2 regions of the Bacillus sp. Bwzl_19 genome follow, and region 2 is predicted to be linked to the other one. Evidence: a T-box and tRNA genes for the amino acid it is inferred to sense, from the RefSeq annotation. Region 2 holds a T-box; the other holds one or more tRNA genes.
What was found. A T-box is a leader RNA that pairs with one kind of tRNA and senses whether it is charged. The one in region 2 lies ahead of ACW5MY_RS12810 (valine--tRNA ligase), so its partner is inferred to be a tRNA-Val.

Region 1: it encodes a tRNA-Val, which carries the amino acid that the T-box ahead of ACW5MY_RS12810 (valine--tRNA ligase) is inferred to sense. The anticodon was not compared.

Annotation. Positions count from the first base shown of each region.
Region 1 covers NZ_CM142729.1:92,771-102,418, reverse strand. The annotation lists gene ctsR (transcriptional regulator CtsR) at 1-436, opposite strand, end outside; rRNA gene rrf (5S ribosomal RNA) at 664-779, opposite strand; rRNA gene ACW5MY_RS00555 (23S ribosomal RNA) at 831-3,760, opposite strand; rRNA gene ACW5MY_RS00550 (16S ribosomal RNA) at 3,935-5,484, opposite strand; tRNA gene ACW5MY_RS00545 (tRNA-Ala) at 5,651-5,726, opposite strand; tRNA gene ACW5MY_RS00540 (tRNA-Pro) at 5,731-5,807, opposite strand; tRNA gene ACW5MY_RS00535 (tRNA-Arg) at 5,824-5,900, opposite strand; tRNA gene ACW5MY_RS00530 (tRNA-Leu) at 5,912-5,997, opposite strand; tRNA gene ACW5MY_RS00525 (tRNA-Gly) at 6,012-6,086, opposite strand; tRNA gene ACW5MY_RS00520 (tRNA-Leu) at 6,111-6,192, opposite strand; tRNA gene ACW5MY_RS00515 (tRNA-Lys) at 6,200-6,275, opposite strand; tRNA gene ACW5MY_RS00510 (tRNA-Thr) at 6,313-6,388, opposite strand; tRNA gene ACW5MY_RS00505 (tRNA-Val) at 6,394-6,469, opposite strand; rRNA gene rrf (5S ribosomal RNA) at 6,493-6,608, opposite strand; rRNA gene ACW5MY_RS00495 (23S ribosomal RNA) at 6,660-9,589, opposite strand.
Region 2 covers NZ_CM142729.1:2,401,028-2,410,675, reverse strand. The annotation lists gene hemL (glutamate-1-semialdehyde 2,1-aminomutase) at 1-302, shown strand, start outside; gene ACW5MY_RS12825 (LysM peptidoglycan-binding domain-containing protein) at 435-1,958, shown strand; gene ysxE (spore coat protein YsxE) at 1,992-3,014, shown strand; gene ACW5MY_RS12815 (hypothetical protein) at 3,029-3,220, opposite strand; T-box leader at 3,391-3,612, shown strand; gene ACW5MY_RS12810 (valine--tRNA ligase) at 3,671-6,313, shown strand; gene ACW5MY_RS12805 (bifunctional folylpolyglutamate synthase/dihydrofolate synthase) at 6,372-7,664, shown strand; gene ACW5MY_RS12800 (prepilin peptidase) at 7,804-8,556, shown strand; gene ACW5MY_RS12795 (SPOR domain-containing protein) at 8,683-9,648, shown strand, end outside.

The sequences.
Region 1 (9,648 bases), 1.4 Mb from region 2:
CTTTCATCATTCTGGCTCTTAGCTCATCCCGTTCGGGCAAATCAATATATAGAACTGAGCGATCCATTACACTCACCATCATTTTAGCTTCTCTTTCCGAAATAACCCCGTCCTCTAACAGTCTGAGAATAATATCATCAGAGGCTGCCTGAGACAAGTGGGTATGAATTTGCGAAATAATATTATTGATAAGGACGACTTCGTTATTCATTTTAATTTTGATAATACGAATATAACCGCCGCCTCCCCGTTTACTTTCAACAATATATCCTCTTTCGCTTGTGAATCTGGTGTTGATGACATAATTTATTTGAGAAGGAACACACTGAAATTTATCAGCAATTTCACTGCGCTTGATCTCTAAAATTTCTTTGCCATTTTGATCTAATACTTGTTTTAAGTACTGTTCAATGATGTCAGAAATATTATGTCCCACTCAACCCCCTCCTTTATTGACTTTGACTATATTTGACTTTAATCTTACTATAAGGTGTTTCGCAAAATTTTTCAACTGTAGCGCTCTATCTCTATTATTTCCACTTTACACAAGCATAAAACCTGCTTTTGCAAAAAGGCATATCGTTACTTTTCTCGTATTATATAACGTATGCAGAAAAACACAAAAAAGGCAGCTCATGATGAGCTGCCTTTACCGTTAAGATAGCTTGGCGGCGTCCTACTCTCACAGGGGGAAACCCCCGACTACCATCGGCGCTGAAGAGCTTAACTTCCGTGTTCGGCATGGGAACGGGTGTGACCTCTTCGCTATCGCCACCAAACCATTGAGAGTGTTCTCTCAAAACTAGATAACAGTGAGCATACATTCAAAATTGGTTAAGTCCTCGATCGATTAGTATCTGTCAGCTCCATGTGTCGCCACACTTCCACCTCAGACCTATCAACCTGATCATCTTTCAGGGATCTTACTTCCTTGCGGAATGGGAAATCTCATCTTGAGGGGGGCTTCATGCTTAGATGCTTTCAGCACTTATCCCGTCCGCACATAGCTACCCAGCGATGCCCTTGGCAGAACAACTGGTACACCAGCGGTGCGTCCATCCCGGTCCTCTCGTACTAAGGACAGCTCCTCTCAAATTTCCTGCGCCCGCGACGGATAGGGACCGAACTGTCTCACGACGTTCTGAACCCAGCTCGCGTACCGCTTTAATGGGCGAACAGCCCAACCCTTGGGACCGACTACAGCCCCAGGATGCGATGAGCCGACATCGAGGTGCCAAACCTCCCCGTCGATGTGGACTCTTGGGGGAGATAAGCCTGTTATCCCCGGGGTAGCTTTTATCCGTTGAGCGATGGCCCTTCCATGCGGAACCACCGGATCACTAAGCCCGACTTTCGTCCCTGCTCGACTTGTAGGTCTCGCAGTCAAGCTCCCTTGTGCCTTTACACTCTGCGAATGATTTCCAACCATTCTGAGGGAACCTTTGGGCGCCTCCGTTACCTTTTAGGAGGCGACCGCCCCAGTCAAACTGCCCACCTGACACTGTCTCCCCGCCCGATAAGGGCGGCGGGTTAGAAGGTCAATACAGCCAGGGTAGTATCCCACCGATGCCTCCACCGAAGCTGGCGCTCCGGTTTCCAAGGCTCCTACCTATCCTGTACAAGCTGTACCAACATTCAATATCAGGCTGCAGTAAAGCTCCACGGGGTCTTTCCGTCCTGTCGCGGGTAACCTGCATCTTCACAGGTACTATAATTTCACCGAGTCTCTCGTTGAGACAGTGCCCAGATCGTTGCGCCTTTCGTGCGGGTCGGAACTTACCCGACAAGGAATTTCGCTACCTTAGGACCGTTATAGTTACGGCCGCCGTTTACTGGGGCTTCAATTCGCACCTTCGCTTACGCTAAGCGCTCCTCTTAACCTTCCAGCACCGGGCAGGCGTCAGCCCCTATACTTCGCCTTACGGCTTCGCAGAGACCTGTGTTTTTGCTAAACAGTCGCCTGGGCCTATTCACTGCGGCTCTCTCGGGCTTGCACCCTAACAGAGCACCCCTTCTCCCGAAGTTACGGGGTCATTTTGCCGAGTTCCTTAACGAGAGTTCTCTCGATCACCTTAGGATTCTCTCCTCGCCTACCTGTGTCGGTTTGCGGTACGGGCACCTCTCACCTCGCTAGAGGCTTTTCTTGGCAGTGTGGAATCAGGAACTTCGCTACTATAATTCGCTCGCCATCACAGCTCAGCCTTCACGGGAAACGGATTTGCCTATTTCCCAGCCTAACTGCTTGGACGCGGATATCCAATACCGCGCTTACCCTATCCTCCTGCGTCCCCCCATTGCTCAAATGGTGAGGAGGTGGTACAGGAATATCAACCTGTTATCCATCGCCTACGCCTTTCGGCCTCGGCTTAGGTCCCGACTAACCCTGAGCGGACGAGCCTTCCTCAGGAAACCTTAGGCATTCGGTGGAGGGGATTCTCACCCCTCTTTCGCTACTCATACCGGCATTCTCACTTCTAAGCGCTCCACAAGTCCTTCCGGTCTTGCTTCACAGCCCTTAGAACGCTCTCCTACCACTGTTCGAAGAACAGTCCGCAGCTTCGGTGATACGTTTAGCCCCGGTACATTTTCGGCGCAGAGTCACTCGACCAGTGAGCTATTACGCACTCTTTAAATGGTGGCTGCTTCTAAGCCAACATCCTGGTTGTCTAAGCAACTCCACATCCTTTTCCACTTAACGTATACTTTGGGACCTTAGCTGGCGGTCTGGGCTGTTTCCCTTTCGACTACGGATCTTATCACTCGCAGTCTGACTCCCAAGGATAAGTCATCGGCATTCGGAGTTTGACTGAATTCGGTAACCCGGTAGGGGCCCCTAGTCCAATCAGTGCTCTACCTCCGAGACTCTTACCTTGAGGCTAGCCCTAAAGCTATTTCGGAGAGAACCAGCTATCTCCAGGTTCGATTGGCATTTCACCCCTACCCACACCTCATCCCCGCACTTTTCAACGTGCGTGGGTTCGGGCCTCCATTCAGTGTTACCTGAACTTCACCCTGGACATGGGTAGATCACCTGGTTTCGGGTCTACGACCACGTACTCAATTCGCCCTATTCAGACTCGCTTTCGCTGCGGCTCCGCATCTTCTGCTTAACCTTGCACGGGATCGTAACTCGCCGGTTCATTCTACAAAAGGCACGCCATCACCCGTTAACGGGCTCTGACTACTTGTAGGCACACGGTTTCAGGATCTCTTTCACTCCCCTTCCGGGGTGCTTTTCACCTTTCCCTCACGGTACTGGTTCACTATCGGTCACTAGGGAGTATTTAGCCTTGGGAGATGGTCCTCCCGGATTCCGACGGAATTTCACGTGTTCCGCCGTACTCAGGATCCACTCAGGAGAGAACGAAGTTTTGACTACAGGGCTGTTACCTCCTATGGCGGGCCTTTCCAGACCTCTTCATCTACCTCGTTCCTTTGTAACTCCGTACAGAGTGTCCTACAACCCCAAGAGGCAAGCCTCTTGGTTTGGGCTGATCCCGTTTCGCTCGCCGCTACTCAGGGAATCGCATTTGCTTTCTCTTCCTCCGGGTACTTAGATGTTTCAGTTCCCCGGGTCTGCCTTCTCATATCCTATGTATTCAGATATGGATACCACTCCATTACGAGTGGTGGGTTTCCCCATTCGGAAATCTCCGGATCAAAGCTTGCTTACAGCTCCCCGAAGCATATCGGTGTTCGTCCCGTCCTTCATCGGCTCCTAGTGCCAAGGCATCCACCGTGCGCCCTTTCTAACTTAACCGTTAAAAAGAATCACTACGTGATATCTTGCATTACAATTGAATGTGAATTACTTCTGTTATCTAGTTTTCAAAGAACAACATCTCGAAGAATCGAATGATCCTTCAAAACTAAACAAGACAGGGAACGTTCTGTTTATAAGACCCAAGGTCTTATATTCCGTTAAAATCCTTAGAAAGGAGGTGATCCAGCCGCACCTTCCGATACGGCTACCTTGTTACGACTTCACCCCAATCATCTGTCCCACCTTCGGCGGCTGGCTCCAAAAAGGTTACCTCACCGACTTCGGGTGTTACAAACTCTCGTGGTGTGACGGGCGGTGTGTACAAGGCCCGGGAACGTATTCACCGCGGCATGCTGATCCGCGATTACTAGCGATTCCAGCTTCACGCAGTCGAGTTGCAGACTGCGATCCGAACTGAGAACAGATTTGTGGGATTGGCTTAACCTCGCGGTTTCGCTGCCCTTTGTTCTGCCCATTGTAGCACGTGTGTAGCCCAGGTCATAAGGGGCATGATGATTTGACGTCATCCCCACCTTCCTCCGGTTTGTCACCGGCAGTCACCTTAGAGTGCCCAACTGAATGCTGGCAACTAAGATCAAGGGTTGCGCTCGTTGCGGGACTTAACCCAACATCTCACGACACGAGCTGACGACAACCATGCACCACCTGTCACTCTGCCCCCGAAGGGGACGTCCTATCTCTAGGATTGTCAGAGGATGTCAAGACCTGGTAAGGTTCTTCGCGTTGCTTCGAATTAAACCACATGCTCCACCGCTTGTGCGGGCCCCCGTCAATTCCTTTGAGTTTCAGTCTTGCGACCGTACTCCCCAGGCGGAGTGCTTAATGCGTTAGCTGCAGCACTAAGGGGCGGAAACCCCCTAACACTTAGCACTCATCGTTTACGGCGTGGACTACCAGGGTATCTAATCCTGTTCGCTCCCCACGCTTTCGCTCCTCAGCGTCAGTTACAGACCAGAGAGTCGCCTTCGCCACTGGTGTTCCTCCACATCTCTACGCATTTCACCGCTACACGTGGAATTCCACTCTCCTCTTCTGCACTCAAGTTCCCCAGTTTCCAATGACCCTCCCCGGTTGAGCCGGGGGCTTTCACATCAGACTTAAGAAACCGCCTGCGAGCCCTTTACGCCCAATAATTCCGGACAACGCTTGCCACCTACGTATTACCGCGGCTGCTGGCACGTAGTTAGCCGTGGCTTTCTGGTTAGGTACCGTCAAGGTGCCGCCCTATTTGAACGGCACTTGTTCTTCCCTAACAACAGAGCTTTACGATCCGAAAACCTTCATCACTCACGCGGCGTTGCTCCGTCAGACTTTCGTCCATTGCGGAAGATTCCCTACTGCTGCCTCCCGTAGGAGTCTGGGCCGTGTCTCAGTCCCAGTGTGGCCGATCACCCTCTCAGGTCGGCTACGCATCGTCGCCTTGGTGAGCCGTTACCTCACCAACTAGCTAATGCGCCGCGGGTCCATCTGTAAGTGGTAGCCGAAGCCACCTTTTATGTCTGAACCATGCGGTTCAAACAAGCATCCGGTATTAGCCCCGGTTTCCCGGAGTTATCCCAGTCTTACAGGCAGGTTACCCACGTGTTACTCACCCGTCCGCCGCTAACATCAGGGAGCAAGCTCCCATCTGTCCGCTCGACTTGCATGTATTAGGCACGCCGCCAGCGTTCGTCCTGAGCCAGGATCAAACTCTCCGATAAAGTAGTTTGACTGACTACGCACATCGCTGTGCGATTTATTTAAAACTTTGAATTAACAGGTACGTTTTGTCTTGTTTAGTTTTCAAAGATCATTTTGTTCACTTTTCCAAGCAACTTTTTAAGTATATAATAAGTTTCTTTTAAAGTCAACATATTTTTTTATAAATGGTGGAGCCTAGCGGGATCGAACCGCTGACCTCCTGCGTGCAAAGCAGGCGCTCTCCCAGCTGAGCTAAGGCCCCAAAGTGGTCGGGAAGACAGGATTCGAACCTGCGACCCCATGGTCCCAAACCATGTGCTCTACCAAGCTGAGCTACTTCCCGATTATATATTTTATTATGGCGCGCCCGAGAGGAGTCGAACCCCTAACCTTTTGATCCGTAGTCAAACGCTCTATCCAATTGAGCTACGGGCGCATAATAATGAATGCCGAGGGCCGGACTTGAACCGGCACGGTAGTCACCTACCGCAGGATTTTAAGTCCTGTGTGTCTGCCAATTCCACCACCCCGGCGTGGATGGTATAGTTGGAGCGGAAGACGGGATTCGAACCCGCGACCCCCACCTTGGCAAGGTGGTGTTCTACCACTGAACTACTTCCGCATACAGGACAACTATCCTGTATAATGCGGGTGAAGGGACTTGAACCCCCACGTCATAAGACACTAGATCCTAAGTCTAGCGCGTCTGCCAATTCCGCCACACCCGCGTAAACATGGTGAGCCATGAAGGACTCGAACCTTCGACCCTCTGATTAAAAGTCAGATGCTCTACCAACTGAGCTAATGGCTCTTTTTAAAAAGACTTATATTATTATCTTGTCCAAAAATGGTGCCGGCCAGAGGACTTGAACCCCCAACCTACTGATTACAAGTCAGTTGCTCTACCAATTGAGCTAGGCCGGCAAATATGGTGGAGGATGACGGGCTCGAACCGCCGACCCTCTGCTTGTAAGGCAGATGCTCTCCCAGCTGAGCTAATCCTCCGTATATTACACTTACGTGTAATAGCTTGGCGGCGTCCTACTCTCACAGGGGGAAACCCCCGACTACCATCGGCGCTGAAGAGCTTAACTTCCGTGTTCGGCATGGGAACGGGTGTGACCTCTTCGCTATCGCCACCAAACCATTGAGAGTGTTCTCTCAAAACTAGATAACAGTGAGCATACATTCAAAATTGGTTAAGTCCTCGATCGATTAGTATCTGTCAGCTCCATGTGTCGCCACACTTCCACCTCAGACCTATCAACCTGATCATCTTTCAGGGATCTTACTTCCTTGCGGAATGGGAAATCTCATCTTGAGGGGGGCTTCATGCTTAGATGCTTTCAGCACTTATCCCGTCCGCACATAGCTACCCAGCGATGCCCTTGGCAGAACAACTGGTACACCAGCGGTGCGTCCATCCCGGTCCTCTCGTACTAAGGACAGCTCCTCTCAAATTTCCTGCGCCCGCGACGGATAGGGACCGAACTGTCTCACGACGTTCTGAACCCAGCTCGCGTACCGCTTTAATGGGCGAACAGCCCAACCCTTGGGACCGACTACAGCCCCAGGATGCGATGAGCCGACATCGAGGTGCCAAACCTCCCCGTCGATGTGGACTCTTGGGGGAGATAAGCCTGTTATCCCCGGGGTAGCTTTTATCCGTTGAGCGATGGCCCTTCCATGCGGAACCACCGGATCACTAAGCCCGACTTTCGTCCCTGCTCGACTTGTAGGTCTCGCAGTCAAGCTCCCTTGTGCCTTTACACTCTGCGAATGATTTCCAACCATTCTGAGGGAACCTTTGGGCGCCTCCGTTACCTTTTAGGAGGCGACCGCCCCAGTCAAACTGCCCACCTGACACTGTCTCCCCGCCCGATAAGGGCGGCGGGTTAGAAGGTCAATACAGCCAGGGTAGTATCCCACCGATGCCTCCACCGAAGCTGGCGCTCCGGTTTCCAAGGCTCCTACCTATCCTGTACAAGCTGTACCAACATTCAATATCAGGCTGCAGTAAAGCTCCACGGGGTCTTTCCGTCCTGTCGCGGGTAACCTGCATCTTCACAGGTACTATAATTTCACCGAGTCTCTCGTTGAGACAGTGCCCAGATCGTTGCGCCTTTCGTGCGGGTCGGAACTTACCCGACAAGGAATTTCGCTACCTTAGGACCGTTATAGTTACGGCCGCCGTTTACTGGGGCTTCAATTCGCACCTTCGCTTACGCTAAGCGCTCCTCTTAACCTTCCAGCACCGGGCAGGCGTCAGCCCCTATACTTCGCCTTACGGCTTCGCAGAGACCTGTGTTTTTGCTAAACAGTCGCCTGGGCCTATTCACTGCGGCTCTCTCGGGCTTGCACCCTAACAGAGCACCCCTTCTCCCGAAGTTACGGGGTCATTTTGCCGAGTTCCTTAACGAGAGTTCTCTCGATCACCTTAGGATTCTCTCCTCGCCTACCTGTGTCGGTTTGCGGTACGGGCACCTCTCACCTCGCTAGAGGCTTTTCTTGGCAGTGTGGAATCAGGAACTTCGCTACTATAATTCGCTCGCCATCACAGCTCAGCCTTCACGGGAAACGGATTTGCCTATTTCCCAGCCTAACTGCTTGGACGCGGATATCCAATACCGCGCTTACCCTATCCTCCTGCGTCCCCCCATTGCTCAAATGGTGAGGAGGTGGTACAGGAATATCAACCTGTTATCCATCGCCTACGCCTTTCGGCCTCGGCTTAGGTCCCGACTAACCCTGAGCGGACGAGCCTTCCTCAGGAAACCTTAGGCATTCGGTGGAGGGGATTCTCACCCCTCTTTCGCTACTCATACCGGCATTCTCACTTCTAAGCGCTCCACAAGTCCTTCCGGTCTTGCTTCACAGCCCTTAGAACGCTCTCCTACCACTGTTCGAAGAACAGTCCGCAGCTTCGGTGATACGTTTAGCCCCGGTACATTTTCGGCGCAGAGTCACTCGACCAGTGAGCTATTACGCACTCTTTAAATGGTGGCTGCTTCTAAGCCAACATCCTGGTTGTCTAAGCAACTCCACATCCTTTTCCACTTAACGTATACTTTGGGACCTTAGCTGGCGGTCTGGGCTGTTTCCCTTTCGACTACGGATCTTATCACTCGCAGTCTGACTCCCAAGGATAAGTCATCGGCATTCGGAGTTTGACTGAATTCGGTAACCCGGTAGGGGCCCCTAGTCCAATCAGTGCTCTACCTCCGAGACTCTTACCTTGAGGCTAGCCCTAAAGCTATTTCGGAGAGAACCAGCTATCTCCAGGTTCGATTGGCATTTCACCCCTACCCACACCTCATCCCCGCACTTTTCAACGTGCGTGGGTTCGGGCCTCCATTCAGTGTTACCTGAACTTCACCCTGGACATGGGTAGATCACCTGGTTTCGGGTCTACGACCACGTACTCAATTCGCCCTATTCAGACTCGCTTTCGCTGCGGCTCCGCATCTTCTGCTTAACCTTGCACGGGATCGTAACTCGCCGGTTCATTCTACAAAAGGCACGCCATCACCCGTTAACGGGCTCTGACTACTTGTAGGCACACGGTTTCAGGATCTCTTTCACTCCCCTTCCGGGGTGCTTTTCACCTTTCCCTCACGGTACTGGTTCACTATCGGTCACTAGGGAGTATTTAGCCTTGGGAGATGGTCCTCCCGGATTCCGACGGAATTTCACGTGTTCCGCCGTACTCAGGATCCACTCAGGAGAGAACGAAGTTTTGACTACAGGGCTGTTACCTCCTATGGCGGGCCTTTCCAGACCTCTTCATCTACCTCGTTCCTTTGTAACTCCGTACAGAGTGTCCTACAACCCCAAGAGGCAAGCCTCTTGGTTTGGGCTGATCCCGTTTCGCTCGCCGCTACTCAGGGAATCGCATTTGCTTTCTCTTCCTCCGGGTACTTAGATGTTTCAGTTCCCCGGGTCTGCCTTCTCATATCCTATGTATTCAGATATGGATACCACTCCATTACGAGTGGTGGGTTTCCCCATTCGGAAATCTCCGGATCAAAGCTTGCTTACAGCTCCCCGAAGCATATCGGTGTTCGTCCCGTCCTTCATCGGCTCCTAGTGCCAAGGCATCCACCGTGCGCCCTTTCTAACTTAACCGTTAAAAAGAATCACTACGTGATATCTTGCATTACAATTGAATGTGAATTACTTCTGTT
Region 2 (9,648 bases):
GCGATATGCTTGAAGAAGGCATTTCCAAAGCCGCTGAAGCACATGGCATTCCGCACACGTTTAACCGTGCGGGCTCAATGATCGGATTCTTTTTCACAAATGAGCCTGTCATTAACTATGAAACAGCTAAATCATCTGATTTAAAGCTGTTCGCCAAATATTATAAAGGGATGGCTGACGCAGGCGTATTTCTTCCGCCGTCTCAATTTGAAGGATTGTTTCTCTCCACTGCGCATACAATGGAGGATATTGAAAAAACCATTCAAGCCGCTGAGAAAGTGTTCCAGACTATCAGCCGCTGATACCGAAAAGCCGATGCAAGCAAGTCTTGTATCGGCTTTTTTCAATGCCTCCTTTATCATATTTATCCGGATTGCGGCATACACCTTTAGTGACATCTAATTGTATGGATTAGATGAAAGGAGGATATGAACTTGCCGCATAATCACCGGTTGCAATTTTCTGTTGAAGAATCAATCTGTTTCCAAAAAGGACAGGAAGTTTCTGAATTACTTTCGATTTCATTAGACCCTGATATCAGGGTGCAGGAAGTAAATGATTATGTCTCAATTAAAGGATCATTAGAACTTACTGGCGAGTACAACATAGATCACAGCAGTCATTTCGAAGAGCTTGATAGAGAGCTGAGACATGTAGAGGAAGTGAGGGCAAGGGAGGATGGCACTGCAGAGCTCCTTCATTGTTTCCCGGTAGACATCACGATTCCGAAAAATAAAGTGAGCCACCTCAATGATGTTTTCGTTTTTATTGATGCCTTTGATTATCAGTTGACGGATTCAAGAATCTTAACCATTCAGGCTGATTTGGCAATTGAAGGACTGCTTGAGGAAACCGAGCCAAAAGAGCCGGAAATCCCTCTGTATGTGGCGCCTGAATTTTCCAGAGAAGAAATGATCAATCTTGCTGAACATCGTTCCGAGGAAGAAAATGAACCAGAATTAATGATACGTCAGATTCCTGAAGAGCCGCTGAGTGTATCGGAAGAAGAAGCAATACAAGAAACCGTGGAGAATGAGGAAGAGACTCCGCCTATACTCAGGCAGGAAGAGGAAGAAGAAAAAGAGGAGGATGAGGAAACCGCCCCTGTTCTGAGGCTGGAAGAGGTGCCGGAACCTGTTTCAATTACTGAGCCTCCTCCTCCCGCTGCCGTCCAAGACGAAGAAGAGCCGGAAGAAGCTGAGGAGCCTGCAATCATGTCGGCTGAAAGGAATGAGCCTGTATCTGAGGATGATGCAGCGGAAGTGCTGGAAGAGCCAAAGGATGATGTTGAACCGGTTTCCCCTGCTTTTACTCTGACCCCGCATGCAGAAAAAACAGAGGTTGAGGAACAGCCCGCCCTTGAAATAGAAGAGCAGCCAGAGGCCGAACCGCTTCTCCGTCAGAGTGATCAAGAGGAGACAGAAGACGAAGAGGAGCCTGCGGTTTTTGAAGAAGAACAGGAGCCCGCTTATCGCGAGTTCGTTCCGGAACCGCGGGAAGAGGAATTTTACAGCGCTCCTAAGTTTCTTGAGGAAGAAACCCAGGCTGATGAAGGGTTTGAAATTGAGGTAAGGAAGATGGCGCAGCCGGAGGAGGAAACCGGGGAACCTCTTGATTTGTCTTTTCAGTTTTCCAAACTGCCGCCTGAAGAACCGGCGGCATCTGAACGGCCTGAGCCGCTTAAGTCCGAAAGAGAGAATGAAGAACCGGCACCGAAAACGGATCAGAAGGAAAATGACAACTCTCATTATTTGACAAAATTATTTACAAGAGAAGAAGAAAAGTTTTCGAGAATGAAAATTTGCATTGTACAGCAGCAAGATACAATCGATCGGGTGTGCGAACGATATGACATCACATCCCAGCAGCTTATCAGAACGAATTCTTTATCGTTTGATGACGAGCTTGAAGAAGGTCAGCTTCTGTATATACCTGAATATAATAACAGCCATGCGTAAGCACAAAGAGGCCGTAAAAATGTGGTGAATGGAATGGAAGCAGTCCAATCAGTGCTTCAGGAATACGGGCTGGCGGCTGAGTATATTGAGCCTGTCAGCCCGCATGTATGGAAAGTCTACTCAAACCACGGCATTTTTGCTTTGAAACAGCTCAAGCCGGCCCGCAGCAATGATTTTACGGATCATATGATTGAGATTGAGGAGAAAGGCTACCGTTCATTTGTTCCGATCTACCGCACGCATGCAGGCGATTTTTTTGCCGGAAGCCAGACGGAGGATTCTTATTATTTAATGCCTTGGCTTCAGTACGATCAGGAAGAAGAACTGGATCAAAAGCATGTTTACCTTTTTAAAGAGGTTGCGAAGCTCCACTCCGCGACCGTGCGGGACATCCAAATCAGTACTGAAGATATCAGCGGCTTTTATGAAGTAACGAAAAGAGATTGGGAAAATGATAAGCTCGTCTATGAACAATTTGCCGACCGGGCGGAAAAAGAGTGGTACCTTTCTCCTTTTGAACTGCAGGCCGTTACGTATCTTACAGAAACGGTGTCCGCCGTCAATTTTGCTCTGGAGCGTCTGGAGGAGTGGTTCGAAGCGGCAAAGGATCTTGATAAGACGAGAGCGGTGATCAATCACGGCAGCTTATCGAGCCGCCATTTTCTATATAATGACGTGGGAGCGGGCTTTTTCACCAATTTCGAGAAAGCTGCGCTGGGCCCTCCGCAAAATGATCTGCTCGGCTTTTATTCCAGATTGTTCAGAAGCTATCCGAAAGCGTGTCCGGAGTGTCTTGACTGGTTTTATACGTATCATAAATCATTTCCGCTCCGTGAAGCGGAAATCAGCCTGTTTCTCAGCTATATGGCTTATCCGTCCGGCATGTACAAAGTGCTGAAACGGTATCAGACCGCTCAAAGGGGCTCTGAAAAAGAAGAGTGCTCGCAATTATTAAGGGCGTTTTGGCAGATGAAAAATGTTGAACCATTTCTCATGAAGGTGTATCAGATTGAGCAGGAGAAAAAAATAAAGGCGGAAAACGAGTCCTCTTCATAACGGGACTCGTTTTTTTATATCCATTCCAAATGCAGGGCGCACGCTAAAAACAGCAGGATGGCAAGCAGAAGGACATCAAAAGTCGTCGGAAAGAAAATCGTCCTGATTCCCTGAAAGATCGTAATCGGTATAATGACTTGCGCGGATACAAGGCGGACCTGTCTGGCCCACTGGGGGAGCGAATAAGAATTGAATCTTTTTTTCACGGCAATTCCTCCTCACATTCGCCTTTCTTTGTATCGTATGTGCGGAAAAGGGCGGGGTGCATGCCCATTTATGTATGACGGCAGCGGTTTTTGGAAAAGATGATTGACGAATCAAAAACACTTTTACTATAATAAAGAACATAATAAATAAGATCATGAGCTGATAGAATACACCTGCTTTGAACGGGAAGAGTACAAGAAAGACGCATGAAGAGAGAGAAGCTACTGTGCTGAAAGGCTTCTTATGCCGTCTCATTGGAAGGTCGCCCGGGAGCATAATTTCTTGAACATACAGTAGAGAAATTCGGGCCGCACCCGTTATCCGTTTAAGTGCATGAACAGATCTGTTCATGAAAAAAGGTGGTACCGCGAAAGAGCTTTTCGTCCTTTATCAGGATGAAGGCTCTTTTTTAGTTGCTCAGCCATTTCTAAACATGCTGGAGGGTTATTATGGATACAAACGAACAAACAATGCCGACAAAATATGATCCGTCTGCGATAGAAAAAGGCCGCTATGATTTTTGGCTGAAAGGAAAATATTTCGAAGCGGGCGGCGATCAAACGAAACAGCCGTATTCTGTCGTCATTCCGCCGCCGAACGTGACGGGCAGGCTTCACCTCGGTCATGCGTGGGATACGACGCTGCAAGATATCGTTACGCGTATGAAACGCATGCAGGGCTATGACGTGCTCTGGCTTCCGGGGATGGACCATGCCGGCATCGCCACTCAGGCAAAAGTCGAAGCGAAACTCCGCGAACAGGGCACGAGCCGCTATGACCTTGGACGCGAAAAATTTCTTGAAGAAACATGGAAGTGGAAGGAAGAGTATGCTGATTTCATTCGCAGCCAATGGGCCAAAATGGGACTTGGACTCGATTATTCGCGCGAACGTTTCACTCTTGATGAAGGGCTGAACAAAGCCGTGCGTGAAGTATTCGTCAAATTGTACGAAAAAGGCTTGATTTACAGAGGCGAATATATCATCAACTGGGACCCTGCCACAAAAACGGCTTTATCCGATATTGAAGTGATTTACAAAGACGTACAGGGCGCGTTTTATCATTTGCGCTATCCGTTAGCAGACGGTTCAGGCTCAATTGAAATCGCGACCACCCGTCCGGAAACGATGCTTGGCGACACGGCTGTCGCGGTTCATCCTGAAGATGAGCGCTACAAGCACTTGATCGGTAAAACGGTGATTCTGCCGATTACAAACCGCGAAATTCCGATCGTCGGCGATGATTATGTTGATATGGAATTCGGATCTGGAGCCGTTAAAATCACGCCAGCCCATGACCCGAATGATTTTGAACTCGGAAACCGACACAATTTAGAGCGGATTCTTGTCATGAATGAAGACGGAACAATGAATGAAAAAGCGCTCGAATATAACGGCATGGACCGGTTTGAATGCCGCAAAAAACTCGTCAAAGATCTCCAGGAGACAGGCGTTCTCTTTAAAATCGAAGACCATATGCATTCTGTCGGCCACAGTGAGAGAAGCGGCGCCGTTGTTGAGCCGTACCTGTCCACACAATGGTTTGTCAAAATGCAGCCGCTGGCAGATGCGGCGGTTGACCTTCAGTCAAAAGAAGAGAAAGTTCACTTTGTTCCTGACCGTTTCGAGAAAACGTATCTCCACTGGATGGAAAACATCCGTGATTGGTGTATTTCCCGTCAGCTGTGGTGGGGCCACCGCATCCCGGCTTGGTATCATAAAGAAACCAAAGAAGTGTATGTCGGCCTTGAGGCGCCTGAAGACAGCGAAAATTGGGAACAGGATTCAGACGTGCTTGATACATGGTTCAGCTCCGCGCTTTGGCCGTTTTCTACAATGGGCTGGCCTGATGAAAACGCTGAAGACTTTAAGCGGTATTACTCAACCGATGTTCTTGTGACAGGGTATGACATCATCTTCTTCTGGGTATCCCGGATGATTTTCCAAGGTCTTGAGTTTACCGGTGAGCGCCCGTTCAAAGACGTGCTGATTCACGGCTTAATCCGTGACGAGCAGGGCAGAAAAATGAGTAAATCCCTTGGGAACGGTGTTGATCCGATGGATGTCATCGACAAGTACGGAGCGGATTCCCTCCGCTATTTCCTGGCAACCGGAAGTTCACCGGGGCAGGATCTCCGTTTCAGCTATGAAAAAGTGGAATCTACATGGAATTTCGCAAATAAAATTTGGAACGCCTCCCGTTTTGCCTTAATGAACATGGACGGCATGACGTATGACGAGCTTGATCTGTCCGGTGAGAAATCAGTTGCTGATAAGTGGATTCTCACAAGACTGAATGAAACGATTGAAGATGTAACCCAGCTTGCGGACCGTTATGAATTCGGAGAAGTCGGACGCCACCTGTATAACTTTATCTGGGACGATGTGTGCGACTGGTATATTGAAATGGCGAAGCTTCCGCTGTACGGTGAAGATGAAGCGGCGAAGAAAACAACCCGCTCTGTCCTGGCGTACGTGCTTGACCAAACGATGCGCCTTCTTCACCCGTTTATGCCGTTCTTAACGGAGGAAATTTGGCAGCACCTTCCTCATGAAGGCGAGTCAATCACGATCAGCTCTTGGCCGGTTCCGGTGCCGGAACATACGGATCAAGAGGCGGCTGCTGATATGAAACTGCTTGTTGAATTAATCCGTTCTGTCCGCAATATCCGGAGCGAAGTCAACACCCCGATGAGCAAGCAGGTTGAGCTTTACATTAAAACATCTACGGAAGACATTGCCGGCCGCCTTGAGAAGAACCGTTCTTACGTTGAGCGTTTCACGAATCCGAGCACGCTGAAAATCGGGACGGATATCACTGCGGCAGACAAAGCGATGACAGCAGTCGTTACCGGAGCGGAAGTCATTCTGCCGCTTGAAGGGCTGATTAACATTGATGAGGAAATCGCCCGTCTGCAAAAAGAATTCGACAAGCTGACAAAAGAAGTCGAACGCGTTCAGAAAAAACTCGGCAACGAAGGATTCATTAAAAAAGCTCCTGAGCATGTCATTGAAGAAGAACGCGCAAAAGAGAAAGACTACACGGCGAAACGCGAAGCTGTCCGGCAGCGGATTGCAGAGCTGAAAGGCTGATAAACCAGCGGGGCGGTTTCCTAAGAAACCGCCTTGTCGTATAAAAGAGGGGATTTCATTGTTTAAGACGTACAAAGAAGCGATCAGCTGGATTCACGGCAGACTCAAGTTCGGCGTTAAGCCGGGCCTTCTCCGTATGGAAAGGCTGATGGAAAAATTGGAACACCCGGAAAAGAACATCCGCGCCATTCATGTGGCGGGCACAAACGGTAAAGGATCAACCGTCTCTTTTATCCGATCCGTGCTTCAGGAAGCCGGTTATACGGTCGGCACATTCACATCTCCTTACATCATTACGTTCAATGAGCGTATCAGCGTTAACGGCACGCCGATTTCTGATGAGGAATGGAGAGCGCTCGTTAATGAAATAAAACCGATAGTCGATGAGCTCGATAAGACCGATGCCGGAACGGTGACAGAATTTGAAATCATTACAGCGTGTGCATTTTTATATTTTGCGAAGCGGGATGATATCGATTTTGTCATTTTTGAAGCGGGGCTGGGCGGCACATTTGATTCAACCAATATAGTGAAACCGCTCTTGTCGGTCATTACAAGTATCGGGCATGATCATATGGCGATTTTAGGCAATACCATCGAGGAGATCGCCGGGCAGAAAGCCGGTATTATCAAAAAAGCCATTCCTGTCATAACGGGCGTCAATCAGCCGGAAGCACTCGGCGTTATTGAAGCGGAAGCCGAAAAGAAGCAGGCTCCGTGCCAGCCGCTATATAAAACGTGCAGACTTTTTAATGAAGCGGCGCTTCCGTACGGTGAAAGCTTTTCGCTGGAAACGGAAACGAACTGCTATGATAACATTCAAACGTCGCTGATCGGCATTCATCAGAGGCAGAATGCGGCATTGGCGATATTGGCCGCTGAATGGCTGAATCGCCTGACAGTCGCCGCCATTTCTGAAGAAGCATTGCGAAACGGTCTGAAAAAGGCTTCGTGGCCGGGCCGATTTGAACGGCTTCAAAGCCGCCCTTTAGTATTTGCAGACGGTGCGCATAACGAAGAGGGCGTTGAAACGCTGACAGAAACGATCAGGCAGCGCTTTGCTGATAAAAACATCCATGTCGTATTCAGCGCATTAAAAGACAAACCGTATCAGGAAATGATTAAAAAGCTTGAAACCGAAGCAGACTCCATTCATTTTGTATCATTTGATTTTCCGCGTGCTTCAAGCGCAAAAGACCTTTACAATGCAAGCAGTCTTGCGAACAAAAGCTTCGATGAAAACCCGGACAGTGTGACAGAATGGATTAAGCAAAAAGACGGAACGGATGATGTCATCATCATTACCGGATCCTTATATTTTATTTCAGAAATGAGAAAGCGGCTTATCTGACAGCTCTTCGGATACCCGGCAAACCATTTTACGGTTTTGCCGGGTGTTTTTATGAGGAAAATATAGTTTCAGCCATTTCAGGCATGATGTTTTTCTATGCTACAATCTGAGCCAGATTGATAGAAAAGGTGTGGTCTGAGTGCTTTTGATTCTGTTTTTGCTCGGTTTGATTTTCGGTTCTTTTTTTTATACAGCAGCGTGCCGTATCCCGCTTCGGATCTCGGTTATTTCGCCGCGCTCATCCTGTTCCTTTTGCGGCCTGCCGCTCTCCTGGGGTGAGCTGGTGCCCGTCGTTTCTTATGTCCTGCAAAAAGGGAGATGCAGAAACTGCCGTGGGAAGCTGTCGATTATGTATCCGGCGGCGGAATGCTGGACGGCATGTTTATTTACGGCTGCCGGTATTCATTTCGGTTTCTCAAGAGAACTGTTAGTCGCGCTGTTATTTCTGTCTCTATTAATGATTGTTACCGTGACAGATCTGCAATATATGCTGATTCCTGACAAGGTTCTGCTGTTTTTTCTGCCGCTTCTCATCGTCGGCCGTATTTTTTCTCCGCTGGATTCATGGTATGCGGGGTTTGCCGGAGCCGTTTGCGGATTTTTTCTGCTTATTTTTATTATGTTTGTCAGTAAAGGAGGCATCGGTGCAGGTGATGTGAAACTGTTTGGGGTCATCGGCCTTGCGCTCGGCGTGAAGCTCGTACTCATTGCATTCTTTCTTTCCGTTATAATCGGAGCCGTATACGGGATGTGCGCCGCAGCGGGCGGCAGGCTTGGTAAAAAGCAGCCTTTCCCGTTTGCGCCCGCCATCGCGGCCGGGAGCGCTGTGAGTTATTTATACGGTGAAGAACTGTTTTCGTTTTACATCAAACTCGCTTCCGGAGGAGCTTGAAAAATTTGGCGAACTTTTTTTGGACAAGACGACAAAAGTCTTGTTCTTTTTTTTTTCGCCTATGCTAAAGTGTGAACCATGATCAGTTCAAGGTACGGCCAAGACGAATGCAAGGGGGAAGAGACGTTGAAAAAAAGGAAGAGCAAAAAGAACAGCAAAGCCAAAAACAATGCCCTTAAAGTAACGATTAACGGAAAAGAAGAAACGATGTATGGACAAGAAGATGTGAATGAAGGCGGGGAGAAAACCGTCACATTTTCAAATTGGGAAGAAACAAAGAAGGCGGAGCAGGAGATCGCAGCTTCCCATGAAGATCCGAAGGAAGAAGATTTCAATTGGGATGATGAGAAGAATCAGGAGGTATTTGAAGATGACCCGAAAGTCGTCCCGCCATATCAAAAGAAAAACACAGGCCCTCATTTTCCGAAAAAGAAGCAGCCGTCTTCTCCCGTAAAAAAAGCGGTCACGACAATTGCCGTTGCGGCTGTTTTAGGCACCGGGCTCGGCCTCGTCGCCTTAAATATGTCGGGAAGTAAAGAAGCCGCTGCTCCAGCTTCCGCCGACAAAGGTTCACAAGGGCAGACGGTGAAAGCGGGAGATGTATCAAAAGACAAGCAAGAAACAAGCGCCACAGGAAATGCGGAAGAGTCAGAGGGAAACTATAAAACATATGCGGTGCAGGCCGGTAAATTTTCATCAGAAAAAGGAGCGCAAACGCTCGTTGACCAGCTGACTGAAAAAGGTTACTCGGCCGTCTCTCTGGCAAAAGAAGACGGATACACATACGTGATCGCCGGTCTTGCAGCGGAAAAAAGCTTATCACAGCAATTGGGTCAGGCGCTGATAGACCATGATTTTGAGGCATGGGGCGGAAAAGAGCTCAGCTTTGCGGTCGATTCAGGCTTGGAAGACTCTTTTAAACTAGCATCTGAGCTCTCGGCCAAAGCAATTACCGGCAAAGATATTTCAAAATCAGATGTGGCTGAAGCAGCCAAAGCGGCAGACGGCGCAGCCGCCGCTGACAAAAAGCAGAAAGAGGCCGTCCTTCAAGCGCTGAAAGAACTGGAAACGTCCGGTTCCGAATCCGGCTGG